One region of the Parvibaculum sp. genome, then DNA from elsewhere that is predicted to be linked to it. Evidence: predicted binding sites of a transcription regulator. Region 1 holds the regulator's gene; each other region holds the start of a gene.
The links. The regulator PhoB, encoded in region 1, activates phosphate uptake and scavenging genes when phosphate is short. The targets are predictions, from matches to a motif close to TGTCATNNANCTGTCAT.
Positions count from the first base shown of each region.

Region 2: the regulator PhoB is predicted to act here: its motif matches at 972-988, upstream of KF719_RS02940 (PhoX family phosphatase).
Region 3: the regulator PhoB is predicted to act here: its motif matches at 1,094-1,110, upstream of KF719_RS15015 (inorganic phosphate transporter).
Region 4: the regulator PhoB is predicted to act here: its motif matches at 1,048-1,064, upstream of KF719_RS11640 (glycerophosphodiester phosphodiesterase family protein).

Region 1 covers NZ_JAHBYN010000001.1:2,493,969-2,496,150, reverse strand. Annotated here, with positions in the region: gene KF719_RS12330 (GcrA family cell cycle regulator) at 158-676, shown strand; gene phoB (phosphate regulon transcriptional regulator PhoB) at 771-1,466, opposite strand; gene phoU (phosphate signaling complex protein PhoU) at 1,562-2,182, opposite strand, start outside.
Region 2 covers NZ_JAHBYN010000001.1:559,487-561,668, reverse strand. Annotated here, with positions in the region: gene KF719_RS02940 (PhoX family phosphatase) at 1-926, opposite strand, end outside; gene KF719_RS02935 (gamma carbonic anhydrase family protein) at 1,085-1,615, shown strand; gene KF719_RS02930 (DUF192 domain-containing protein) at 1,615-2,088, shown strand; gene KF719_RS02925 (enoyl-CoA hydratase/isomerase family protein) at 2,138-2,182, shown strand, end outside.
Region 3 covers NZ_JAHBYN010000001.1:3,044,008-3,046,189, reverse strand. Annotated here, with positions in the region: gene KF719_RS15015 (inorganic phosphate transporter) at 1-998, opposite strand, end outside; gene KF719_RS15010 (YcgN family cysteine cluster protein) at 1,139-1,600, opposite strand; gene KF719_RS15005 (PBP1A family penicillin-binding protein) at 1,806-2,182, shown strand, end outside.
Region 4 covers NZ_JAHBYN010000001.1:2,353,122-2,355,303, forward strand. Annotated here, with positions in the region: gene KF719_RS11640 (glycerophosphodiester phosphodiesterase family protein) at 1-939, opposite strand, end outside; gene KF719_RS11645 (hypothetical protein) at 1,241-1,492, shown strand; gene KF719_RS11650 (LLM class flavin-dependent oxidoreductase) at 1,608-2,182, shown strand, end outside.

The DNA of each region.
Region 1 (2,182 bases):
TTCTTTTCTGTGGATAAGGCCCCGCGCCGACACGCCACCGGTTGCGGGAATTGCCCTTCATATTGTATGTTTCGCCTTAACGCCTACGAAATCTAGTGGGGACGGAGACGGGTCACAGGCGTTCAACAGGGCCAGCGAGGGGGCCCAAGGGGAAAACATCATGTGGACCGACGAACGCGTGGAACTGCTGAAGAAGCTCTGGGCCGACGGCCTGAGCGCCAGCCAGGTCGCCAAGCAGCTTGGCGGCGTCACCCGCAATGCCGTGATCGGCAAGGTGCATCGCCTCGGCCTGTCCGGCCGCGCGACGCCGAGCCGCCCGGCGCGGACCCGGGCGCCCGGCCCGCGGACGCTGGTTCGCGGCCGGCCCGACCCGCTGACCGGCGAGGCGCGCCCGGAAGACCGTGCCGTGCGCGAGACGGCGGAGGCAAGCGAACCCGCCGCCCATGAGGAGCGGATGCTCGAGCCGAGCCAGCGCGCCACGGTGCTGACGCTGACCGAGCACACCTGCAAATGGCCGATCGGCGATCCGGGGCGGCCGGGATTTCATTTCTGCGGGCGCGGCGCCGACAATGGCTCGCCTTATTGCACCGAACATGCGCGGATGGCCTATCAGCCGGCGCAGGCGCGGCGCAATCGCGAACGGCCACGCACCAAGGATCACCGCCTGGTCAGCTAGGCGGCCGCCTTTCGGGGCGTCTTGAGGGGAAAGGGAAACCGGCACCGCGAGGATCGCGTGTGCCGGTTTTTCTTTGCCGCGATGCGCCAGGCCGTCAGGACAGGAACTGATCGTCCAGCGAATAGCCGGCCGAGCGCACGGTGCGGATCGGGTCCTTCTCGCCCTTGTCGTTGAGCGCCCGGCGCAGGCGGCCGACATGCACGTCCACCGTGCGCGCCTCGACATAGACATCCGAGCCCCAGACCGCATCCAGCAATTGCTCGCGGCTGAAGACGCGGCCGGGATGCTGGATCAGATGGTCGAGCAGGCGGTACTCGGTGGGGCCGAGCCGTACCTCCCGCTCGCCGCGGCGCACGCGGTGCGCGGCGCGGTCGACGACGATGTCGCCGAAAGTCACAAGGTCTTCCGAGAGCGCGGGGCGGATGCGGCGCATCACGGCGCGGACGCGCGCCAGCAGCTCCGTCATCGAGAAGGGCTTGGTCAGATAATCGTCGGCGCCGGTGTCGAGGCCGCGGATACGGTCGCCCTCCTCGCCGCGCGCCGTGATCATGATGATCGGCAGGTTGCGCGTCTCGTTGCGGGCGCGCAGTTGCCGGCAGACCTCGATGCCCGACATGCTCGGCAGCATCCAGTCCAGCAGCACCAGATCGGGCGGCGTCTCCTTGATCATCAGCACCGCCTCCTCGCCATCGGCGACGGTCACGACCTTGTAGCCTTCCTTGTCGAGATTGTACTGGAGGAGCGTCAGCAGCGCCTCCTCGTCCTCGACGATCATTACGGTCGGTTTCATGCGCCTCTCGAACTGGTTCCGTTCGTTTCCGACGGAATCCTGATCCTCTTCGCCGCTATGGGCAAGCACCATGGACATGATTCCTCCTGTTTTGCTCAGTTCCCGGCGCCGACGGCGGTCGTGCTCGTCGTGTCGCCCTTGGGTCGTTCGTCATGCACCCACTCGCCGGTGACGAGATAACCGACTGTTTCGGCAATGTTGGTGGCGTGGTCGCCGATGCGCTCGACATTCTTGGCGATGAACAGCAGATGGGTCGAAACGCCAATGGTGCGGGGGTCTTCCATCATGTAGGTCAGCAGTTCGCGGAAGACCGAGTTGTACATCGCGTCGATTTCCTCGTCCTCGCGCCAGACTTCCATGGCGGCGGCGGCCTCGCGGTTGGAATAGGCGTCGAGCACCTGCTTCAACTGCCGCTGGGCGAGACGGCCCATCCGGGCGATGCCCTGGATCAGCTTGTTGGCGCCTTCGAAATCGTTCTGCAGCACCAGCGCGCGCTTGGCGATGTTCTTGGCGAGATCGCCGATGCGTTCGAGATCGATCGAAATCTTGATCGCGGCAATCGCCTCGCGCAGGTCGGCGGCCATGGGCTGGCGCAGCGCAATCAGGCGAATCGCCTGCGACTCGATTTCGGCTTCCAGCGCGTCGATGCGCTGGTCCTCGCGAATCGTGCGTTCGGCGAGTTGTGCGTCGCGCCTGACGATCGCCTCGATCGATGC
Region 2 (2,182 bases), 1.9 Mb from region 1:
TGCCAGCGGCCCCAGGGATAGGAGAAGGGGGCGGGAATGCCGATGCGCGCGTGGTTCGTCGCCTCGATTTCGTCGTTCGGTGTGCCCATGAAATAGAAGTTGATGTTTTCTTCCGACATCAGCCAAGTGCCCCAGGGTGTGATGCCGCCGGCGCAATTGTTGAGCGTGCCCATGACCGTGCGGCCTTCGGGGTCCTCGGAGGTTTGCAGGCGCGGATGGCCGGCTGCCGGACCGGAAATCCGCATCGGGGTTGCAAGCGGCGTGATGCGGCGGTTGTAGGCGCTGTCGCGCACGACGTTCCACTTGCGGTCCTTGCCGCGTGCGACCTCGACGATGCTGCCGCCATGCGCGGCCATCGAGATTTCGGCGATCTCGCGGGTGAAAAGCTCAAGCGGGTTCTGTCCCGGCGCCGGAACGAGGCCCGGATGCATCAGATCGTCATTGGTGTATTCGTGATGAATACAAAGCAGGCCGCGGTCGCTCGACCGCGAGCCATATGGCAGCGGGACGAAACCGACATAGTCGTTGTTATATCCGAACTGCTGCAATTGGCGTTCGGCGCTCTGGTTCAGCGGGTCGAATTCCGGTGCGCCCGGCAAAACCGGGTCGCCCCAGCGGATCAGGATGTCGGCGCTGTGACCGGCCCCCACGTGATGGGTTTCGTCGACGCCATGCGGCACTTCCGCGAAGCCGAAAATATCGTCGGGCGCAAAGCCGGACGTGTCGCCGCAGGCGGCCAGCGGCAGGGCGCTTGCGGACGCAAGCAGCGCTGCCTTGCCGATGCCTTTCAGCACGTCGCGGCGGGCGAGGCGGCGGCTCCAGAGTTCGCCGAGCGTCGGCGCCATGGCGCGGGCCACGGGCCTGTCGTCGGCCGCTTCCATCGCCTCGCCGATGCTGCCGGTCTCCGATGTTTTCCGTCGCGTCATGCCGTTCTCTCCTCCCGGTTGCCGAGCGGACGTTAGGCGCCGCCCTTGACGCGCGAATGACACCCTATTTTCCGGGCACTCCGCAAGCCTCGTCTCCGTCTTCGAGGCATGGCATAGTCCGCGTCGCGAGAAATACAGAGAAACGGGGAGACGTGTTCATGGCCATTTACGCCATCGGCGATGCGAAGCCGATCCTGCCGCCGGAGGGCGAATACTGGATTGCGCCAAATGCGCAGGTGATGGGCAATGTGAAGCTGGAGAAGAACGCCAGCGTCTGGTTCGGCGCGGTGTTGCGCGGCGACAACGAGCTCATCACCATCGGCGAGAACTCCAACGTGCAGGACGGTTCGGTGCTGCACACCGATCCCGGTTCGCCGCTGACCATCGAGCGCGACGTCACCATCGGCCATATGGTGATGCTGCATGGTTGCACCATCGGTGCGGGCAGCCTCGTCGGCATCGGCAGCATCATCCTCAACAATACGCGCATCGGGAAAGGTTGCCTCATCGGGGCCAATACGCTGATCGCGGAAGGCAAGGACATTCCCGACTATTCGATGGTGCTCGGCGCGCCGGGCAAGATCATCCGCACGCTCGACAAGGAAACGGCCGAGGCATTGCGGCTGTCCTCCGACCACTATGTCCAGAACTGGAAGCGGTATGCTTCGGGCATGAAGCGTCTCGACTGATGCGTGCCGCGTCGCTTGCCGCCGTTCTGATTGCGGGGCTCGCCCTTTGGGCCTGTGCGCCGCTGGCCGGCGCGGAGACGACGCTCAATGTCGAGACGGCGGCAGGCACGACGCATCGTTTCACCGTCGAGCTGGCGCGGAGCGACGAGGAAATCCGGCGGGGGTTGATGTTCCGCGAGAGCCTCGACGAGGACGCGGGCATGCTCTTTTTCTATTCCCAATGCCGGATCGCCCATTTCTGGATGAAGAACACGCTTATTCCGCTCGACATGATCTTCATCGAGGCCGACGGGCGGATCGCTTCCATCGCGGCGATGACCGAGCCGCTGTCGCTCGACATTCATGCCTCCGGCGTGCCGGTCAACGGGGTGCTGGAAATCGGCGGCGGGGTTGCGGCGGCGCGTGGCATAGCGCCCGGCGACTATGTCCGCCACCCGTGGTTCGGCGAGGGCGGGGCGGCTGTTTGCGGCTGAGCTTTTAGGCTAGTCTCGGCGGCAACGTCATCCGGACAGGGAGAAACAAATGAGCCAGGCCAAACAGGCGCCCGAAGCCGCGCCGCAGGAAGTC
Region 3 (2,182 bases), 550 kb from region 1:
GATTCGGCGGCGGCAACAATCGCGGCGAGCGGGCCGACCGCATTCGCCACGTCGTTGGCGCCATGCGCGAACGACAAGAGTGCGGCGGCGAAGATCAGCGGCAGCGTGAAAAGCCGCGCCACATGCTTGCGGCGGTTTTCGATGGTCGTGGCACGGCGCGCGATCCAGGGGCGCGACAGCCACCAGCCGGCCGCGAAACCGGCGGCGCCCAATGCCCACACCGTTTCGGGCGCCGGCCGCCAGATGCGCGAGAAACCCTTCAGCGACAGATACATCGCGAAGGTGCCCGCCATCAGGCCGATCATCACCGGCACCCAGCGTTTGGCCGCCGTGATCCGGTCCTCGCGAAAGAGCACCGTCCATTTGACGAAGCCGAGAAGGCCGGCCGCGATGATGCCACCCATCAGCGGCGAGATCACCCAGCTCGCGGCAATCGCGCTCATCATCGACCAGTTGATCGCCGCCATGCCGGCCGCCGCGACGCCCGCGCCCAGCACGCCGCCGACAATCGAATGCGTCGTCGAAACGGGCGCGTTGAGGAATGTCGCCAGATGGATCCAGAGTGCGGCGGCGAGGAAGGACGCCATCATCAGCAACACGAAGTCGAGCACCGCAAGCGATTCCGAAGGCTGGACGATGTTGCGCGAGATCGTGTTGACGACATCGCCGCCCGCCAGGATCGCACCCGCCGCCTCGCAGATTGCGGCGATGATCAATGCGGCGCCGAGCGGCAGCGCGCGGCTGCCGACCGCCGGTCCCATATTGTTGGCGACATCGTTGGCGCCGATGTTCAGCGCCATGTAGCCGGCGATCACCCCGCCCGCGATCACGAAGATGCTGAGCGGTCCCACCGGCGCGAGGCCGGCCATGAACAAAAAGATGGCCAGCAGGAAAATGACGGCAAGACCCGGCGCCGCGATCGAACGCGAAAGCGCATAGGTCGCCTCTTCGAGACGGACGACCTTTTTGAGGTCCTTGTCGAGTGTGCTCTTCGCCAAAACCGCCCCCGAATCGTCCGCCGCCCCCAGGCGAACCGGCCGGGGAGAGCCTTTAGCATTTCGGGCGGGGCCCGGCTAGCATTTGTGACGGTTTTTTGACAGTTCGATGACAGTCGGGGGTCCGGGGGGCCCGCCGAGGCTCATTCGGGCGGCATCAGCGGCCAGTCGACGATCCGCAATTCGAGGTCCTCCATGTCGACCTCGTCCTCGTAGAGAAACCGTCCGTGAACGGACATTCCCGCGAGGCGCACCGTCTCGAATTCGCCCGAGACCAGCGGGTGCCACCACGGCAGGTCCTTGCCCTCCTTCAACAAACGGTAGGCGCAGGAAGGCGGCATCCAGTCGATGTCCTCGAGATTTTGCGGCGTCAGCGTCACGCAATCGGGCACCAGCGTCGAACGGTTCGGATAGTCCGAGCAGCGGCAGGTCTCCGCATCGAGCAGGCGGCAGGCGATGTCGGTGTATTCGAGTTGGCCGGTGTCCTCGTCCTGAAGCTTGGTCAGGCAGCACTTCGCGCAGCCGTCGCAAAGGCTTTCCCACTCCTCGCGGGTCATTTCGTCGAGGCGCTTCACGCGCCAGAAGGGTTCGCCGGTACCGGTCATTCCGGCACAGAACCTCGGCCCGCGCGCGCCGTCAAGCGGTTCCGGAAAATCACGGAATGCCTGCCATTGCTTCGCCGCGAAGGCGCCCCAATCCGCTCACAAAGTTAATTCAGTCTCGTTTCGGCGCAGTCCGGGGTGGCATGAGGCTCGCATGAAACCCCTGCCCGGTTGACGCCGGAAGTGTAGCTATCGAGGCAATTGACCCGTGTCGCAGGACGACGACGATCCCTATCCGATGCGCGCGCAGCAGCACCGCGCGCCATCGCACGACCTGCCGGAACCGCCCGATCCGGAGGATGAACGGTCGCGCGCCGCGCGCCGCTACCGTCCGGGTTTTCTTGCGACCCTTTCCTTCGTCCTCACCGCTTTCGTCGTCGGCGCCTTCCTCCTCGTTTCTCAGACGCTGCCCGACCTGCAACGCGCGATCGAAGCCGGGCCCGACGAAAGCCTGATGCTGACCGTGCTCGACGCGGAGGGCAACGAGATCGGCAGCCGCGGCAAGCGCACCACGCCCACGGTGCCGCTCGGCGAAATGCCGCCTTATCTCATCATGGCCGTCCTCGCGACCGAGGACCGCCGCTT
Region 4 (2,182 bases), 140 kb from region 1:
TTTCAAGCGGTCCGGCCGGTCGGTCAGGATCGCCTCGATGCCAAGCGCCGCAAGCCGCTGCATTTCCGCTTCCTCGTCGACCGTCCAGCATGAGACCGCGAGGCCAAGCTCGCCCGCAAGCGCTGCGGTGGTTGAGGTCACGTCGCCATGCCAGGAAAACCAGCCATCCGCCGGGCCGGATGCGATGGCCCGCAGCATGCGCTCGGCGAAAGTCGCGCCCGCTTGCGTGCGCCAGTCGAAACCGGCCGTCCAGGGCGCGCCGCCGGCCGAGGCGCGGCGAATGAGATCGTCTTCCGAACCCGGCACGTCGCGGGCCGCGGAGGCGTCCTCCGGATCGATCTGGAAAAAAGGAAGCGTCGTGAAGGCGTTGAGAATATCGGGCGCGATCTCCTTTGCATGGCCGAGCGCCCGCCAGTCGAAGGAGACGAAGGTGACGGTTTCCGAAATCCCCTGCGCGCGCGTCAGCGCGACTGCCGCATCGGCAAGCGCCACAGGATCGGCCGATTGCGAAAGATCGAGCAGCGCTGTCTTCAGTTCGACATAGAGACGGAAGCCGGGCTTTGCCGCGCGCTTGACCAGCGCATAGACATCGGCAAGCAGCGGTACGCGCGCGCCGTCGAACGGCGTTTGTTCGGGATAGCGCGCCGAATAGCCGGCGCCGGGCCGGAGCCGGCCGACATCGTAGGCGGCGAGTTCGGCGGCGGACAATTCCTTGAGAAGCGGCGTCGGGCGGGTCAGCCACTGGCCGTCCGGGCCCCGCGCGATGGCGGGTTTCAGGCTCTCGTCGTGATGGACAACGAGTTTCCCGTCGCGGCTCAGATGCACGTCGAGTTCGATACCCTCGGCGTCCATGGCGATGGCGCGCTCGAAGGCTTCCATCGTGTTTTCAGGCCAGAGCCCCGCGCCGCCGCGATGCGCGATCTGTAACGGCTTCCGCATGTCCGTTCCTTCATCCCCCATGACGCGACGCCGGAAAACGCCCGGCAGGCGCCGAATTCAAAGCCGCCCATGTGACCCGTTCCGGCCGCCCGCGTCAAAATGAAACAGCGTCGCAGAGCTGTCATGGAGAGCGTTTGGCGCTGACGTCACATCGATGTGTGATTATAGTATCAAGCGTATCACCAAGAAGAGCGATCGCGCGGGGCCGGACTTTTGCGGCAACCATGCGGCGAATTCGAGGTCGCGAAATGAGCGCCATGAGGCGCCAGCGCGGCAGGCCACAGGCAACACAGGTGATGACATGCCGATTGCGTCGATATGGCGCCGGCTCCGGCACAAGCGCGCCAGGCACTCCTACTACGAGACGCAGGACGTGATGCGCCGCGCCGTCGAAATGGCGGCGCTGGAAGAAGAGCTGCGCGGGCTCGACGACGAGCGGTTGCGGCAGCGCCTTGCCGCCGAAACCGACGCCGCCCGCCGCCGGGTGTTCGAGCGCGAACGGGCCCGGCGCGACGAGGCGTCCGGCCGTTCCCCTGCGTCAGGCACGCGCTGACGGACCTTGGGCGGCGGCCTTTTTTTGGCCGCCCCGCCGCGCCACCCTTTGCATTGTCGCGGCACGATGGCCGATACTCTCCCCAACAAGAAACGGGAACGCGGGGAGTGAGATCATGAAGTTCGGCGTCTTTTACGAATTGCAACTGCCGAAGCCCTGGAACGAGGGCGACGAAGCGCGGCTCTTTCACGAGGCGCTGGAGCAGATCGTGCTGGCCGACAGGCTCGGCTTCGATCATGCGTGGGAAGTCGAACACCACTTTCTCGACGAATATTCCCATTCCTCCTCGCCGGAAGTCTTTCTCGCCGCCGCCGCTTCGCTGACGAAAAACATTCGCCTCGGCCACGGCATCCGGCAGGTGATCCCCAACTACAATCATCCCGCGCGCACCGCCGAGGGTCTCGCGACGCTCGACATCATGTCGCATGGCCGCGTCGAATTCGGCATCGGCGAGGGCGCGACGCGGCTCGAGCTTGGCGGTTTCAATATCCCGGCCAAGGAAAAGCGCGCCATGGCGATCGAGGCCGGCGAGCAGGTCGCCAACATGATGGTGCTCGATCCCTATCCGGGTTTCGAGGGCAAGTATTTCTCGATGCCCTGCCGCAACGTGTTGCCGAAGCCGGTGCAGAAACCGCATCCGCCGATGTGGATGGCCTGCACCAATCGCGACACGATCAAGGTGGCCGCGTC